2 regions of the Sphingobacterium psychroaquaticum genome follow, and region 1 is predicted to be linked to the other one. Evidence: riboswitches for the same ligand, from Rfam matches in the RefSeq annotation. Region 1 holds a riboswitch; the other holds the start of a gene.
What was found. A riboswitch is a leader RNA that binds a small molecule or an ion and turns the genes downstream of it on or off. The one in region 1 is predicted to bind S-adenosylmethionine.
Positions count from the first base shown of each region.

Region 2: linked by a shared signal. The riboswitch ahead of E2P86_RS17080 (methylenetetrahydrofolate reductase) and the one ahead of E2P86_RS06835 (O-acetylhomoserine aminocarboxypropyltransferase/cysteine synthase family protein) in region 1 are both predicted to bind S-adenosylmethionine.

Region 1 is NZ_CP038029.1:1,659,916-1,662,117, forward strand. It holds gene E2P86_RS06835 (O-acetylhomoserine aminocarboxypropyltransferase/cysteine synthase family protein) at 1-1,225, opposite strand, end outside; SAM riboswitch class I at 1,467-1,580, opposite strand; tRNA gene E2P86_RS06840 (tRNA-Phe) at 1,731-1,806, opposite strand; tRNA gene E2P86_RS06845 (tRNA-Phe) at 1,847-1,919, opposite strand; gene mnmA (tRNA 2-thiouridine(34) synthase MnmA) at 2,105-2,202, shown strand, end outside.
Region 2 is NZ_CP038029.1:4,140,528-4,142,729, forward strand. It holds gene E2P86_RS17070 (30S ribosomal protein S16) at 1-115, shown strand, start outside; gene rimM (ribosome maturation factor RimM) at 196-726, shown strand; SAM riboswitch class I at 774-877, shown strand; gene E2P86_RS17080 (methylenetetrahydrofolate reductase) at 929-1,885, shown strand; gene E2P86_RS17085 (AGE family epimerase/isomerase) at 1,930-2,202, opposite strand, start outside.

The DNA.
Region 1 (2,202 bases):
GATACACACCTGCGGCTTTTTGTGCTTCTGCCGATAGCTGTTGGTGTGTCGTCGCCGATGGGTGGATAATCAATGTTTTCGCATCCCCTACATTGGCCACATGACTGATTAGCTCTAGGGCGTCGATGAAATCATTAGCTTTTTGTGCGCCACCTTTAATCGTGAAGGACAGTACAGCTCCATATCCGTTCTTCAGATATTTCTGTGCATTTTGGTGGTATGGGTGACTTTTCAAACCAGGGTAGCTTACTTTTTCTACCTGTGGATGTGCTTCTAGCCATTGTGCAATCTCCAAGGTGTTATCCACGTGTCTCTGTACACGCAAGGATAGGGTTTCTAAGCCTTGTACCAGCAAGAAGGAGTTGAACGGTGATAGGGCAGGACCAAAGTCACGTAAGCCTTCTACACGTGCACGAATAGCAAACTGAATATTCCCGAAAGGACCATTGACTCCAAATACATCGGAGAATACTAAGCCATGGTAGCCTTCTGATGGTTCAGAGAATTGTTTGTATTTACCATTTCCCCAATTGTATGTTCCACCGTCGATTATGACACCACCGATACTAGTACCATGTCCACCGATCCATTTTGTTGCTGATTCTACAACAACATGGGCGCCATGTTCCAACGGTTTGAAAAGATAGCCACCGGCACCGAATGTGTTATCTACGATGATAGGCAGGTCATGTTTCTTTGCTAAAGCAGCAATTTTTTCGAAATCAGGAATGTTGTAGCTCGGGTTCCCGATCGTCTCCAAGTAGATTGCTTTTGTCTTATCGTCAATAAGTGCTTCGATATTTTCGACCGTGCTATCTAATGCAAAACGCGCTTCGATGCCTATGCGTTTGAACGCTACCTTGAATTGATTGTATGTTCCGCCATAAAGGTTCGATCCGGCAACGAAGTTCTCGCCACTTTCGACGATATTGTTGATCGTAATAAATTGTGCGGCTTGTCCGGAAGCAACAGCTACAGCCGCTACACCGCCTTCAAGGGCTGCAATACGTTTTTCGAAGACATCAGTCGTCGGGTTCATGATACGGGTGTAGATGTTTCCGAACTGCTTTAGCGCAAAAAGATTAGCGCCATGCTCGGCATTTTCAAACGCGTAAGATGATGTTTGATATATCGGTAATGCACGGGATCCAGTTGTAGGGTCTACTTCTTGGCCAGCGTGAACTTGTAATGTTTCGAATTTTAGGTTTTTATTATCTGTTGACATAATGGTGTTGTTTTTGAATTTTGTAAAATACGTGTTAAAGCCAACCTAAGGGATGAAGGAGTGGTCGTTCTATACGAATGATAAGGAATGTAAAAAGAGGTTGGGTTACAATTTATCCATTATCACGAACGACTAGCGCATTCGCATAGCCGAAGACATCGTACAACATGTTGTTGTTCCGGTCGGATACAATAAGGACGTATTTGCTGAAATTTGTTTGATCGCTATCATTGTCTTATTTCATTTATATGCTCCAAAGCGATATTGCTTTGGACAGGAATTGGCACCTTTTCAACTTCTATTGAAGGTTGCCAGTGGGTCATAGAGCCAGTCTCTCGCCACTTCTTTATAAATCAAGACCTGATAAAAGGTGTTGATTAGTGTACCACTAACGAAGTACTCCGCAAATATATGTTTTTTTGAAACATATGCAAAAGAAAAAAGTGTTTTTTTGAAATAGGTTAAAAAAAGAAAAAGCCCATCTCGTTATGGAGACGGGCTTTTCTGGTGGTGCCAGCTGGATTCGAACCAGCGACACAAGGATTTTCAGTCCTTTGCTCTACCGACTGAGCTATGGCACCTTTTAGCTTTGTTTTGAACCTGTGCTAAGCAGGTTTTGGGTGGTGCCAGCTGGATTCGAACCAGCGACACAAGGATTTTCAGTCCTTTGCTCTACCGACTGAGCTATGGCACCTTTTTACAATAATTGTTTTCCTTTATTGTGTTGCAAATGTAGGTTCTTTTTTTGAATTCTAAAATTTTTGAGACAATTATTTTCGAGGTTTATTTCAACCTCTTGATTCTTATTGAGATAAAATTACATCAAATAAACATACCAATTACTCAAATTAGGCTATCTTTGCACTTCACAAAAATAATATGAGTAAAAGAGGTAGAGTTTTAGTGGCAATGAGTGGTGGGGTTGATAGTTCTGTCGCTGCTGTGATGTTACATGAACAAGGGTACGAGGTGATCGG
Region 2 (2,202 bases), 1.9 Mb from region 1:
TGCGGCAATCGCTGCTAAAAACGCACCTGTTGCTGAAGAAGTAGCAGAAGAAGAAGTTGTAGAAGCTCCTGAGGCAACTGAAGGTGCTGAAAACACAGAAGAAACTGAAGGATAATTCACTATTCATACAGATTCAAGAAGGCCGAATCCGCAAGGAATCGGCTTTTTTTTATTTTATCTACGTACCTTTGCATTATGACAATTGAACAGAGTTTTTATATCGGCTATATCACGAAAACCCGTGGATTAAAGGGTGAAGTACAACTTTTTTTTGAATTTGAAGATTACATGGATTTGGAGTTTGATGTACTTTTCGTAGAAGTCAATAAAAAATTGGTTCCTTATTTTGTCGACACCATCAAACTACAAAAAAATAGTACCGCATACCTAAACCTTGAGGATGTAGACCATATTGATAAGGCGCAGGTCATTGTCAAAAAGAAAGTATACCTCCCAAACGACAAGATGCCAGAGCGTGACCCGGATGATTTCCGCTATACCGACTTGATCGGGTATCTTGTCATTGACGAAAATGAAGGAGAACTTGGTGAAATCACACAGGTACAAGAGCTTCCTCAACAGTTTATGGCCTCTGTAGATTTCAACGGACAGGAATTGCTTTTTCCATTGAATGACGATCTAATCTTAGGTATCGATGCCGAAGAGCAAGTTCTGGAAGTAGAATTACCGGAAGGGCTAGTCGATTTATATCGCGGGGAAGAATAACGGTCTTTTTATTTTTAGTTCTCACTTCTATTACCGATATTAGCAACCGCTTATAGAGAAAGGCAGAGGGAATAGACCCGCTGAAGCCTTAGCAACCTGACACTGGTCAAGGTGCTACATTCTACTCGGTTTAGCCCGGGAAAGATAAGCTGAAGAAACACAATATCCCTGTGCGTTTTCTCCTAAGCCTAAATCGATTACTATGAAGATTGTTGATCATATCAAGAACGCCAAGGGCAAGACATCCTTTTCTTTTGAGCTATTGCCTCCCGCAAAAGGGCAGGGAATACAAAGCATTTTTAAGACGATGGATGAACTTATGGAATTCAAACCTCCTTTTATTGATGTTACCTACCATCGGGAAGATTACCTGTACAAACAACATGACAGTGGCCTTCTGGAGCGTGTAGCCTACAGAAAGCGACCAGGAACGGTGGCTATTTGCGCGGCTATTATGAGTAAGTATAAGGTAGATGCTGTGCCGCACTTAATCTGCGGAGGATTTACCAAAGAAGAAACTGAAAATGCCCTGATCGACCTCAACTTTTTGGGGATAGACAATGTATTGGTCCTACGTGGTGACGCCCGCAAAGGGGATGCCGATTTTATTCCAACCCCGGGTGGACATGCCTTTGCTACGGACCTCCTACAGCAGGTTGTCGATATGAACGAAGGAAAATATTTACACGAAGATATCGAAAGCTCTGCGAAAACAGACTTTTGTATTGGCGTTGCCGGCTATCCGGAGAAACACTTTGAAGCGCCGAACTTCAATACCGATTTCAAATGGCTGAAGAAGAAAGTAGAGATGGGTGCAGAGTTCATCGTAACCCAAATGTTCTACAACGTAGATAAATACAAAGAGTTTGTGACGAAATGTCGTGATAATGATATTCATGTACCCATCATTCCGGGACTAAAACCACTCACCACAAAAAAACAATTGATTGCTTTACCGAAAATCTTTCACTTGGATATCCCAGAAGAACTGAGTGAAGCGGTGGAAAGCTGCAAAACAAACGCTGATGTTCGTCAAGTAGGTGAGGACTGGTTGGTACAACAGTGTAAAGAATTGATTGAATTTGGCGCACCGGTATTGCACTTTTATACCATGAGTAATCCCGGACCAACGAAAAAAATTGTAGAGCGCTTAGCGTAATACAAATAAAAAACTCCCGATGTTCATCGGGAGTTTTTTATTTGCTATTTATAAACCGGGATCGTTTCCATTGTTTTATAAACCTTCAGCAAAGCACGTGGTACATGGAAGCATCCCTTCCACTTACCACCTTTAAGTGTCAACAAAGGTTCTCCTTGACGGTTCAAGTATCCATACCATTCTCCAAACTCTGGATCAGCGAAGTGCTGGAAGCTATAGCTATCCAACTTCTCAAACCATTCTTTGCAACGGGGGTCGCCCGTATATGCCCATCCTTTTGCCATACAGACTAAAGCCTCCAAATGAACCCACCATAG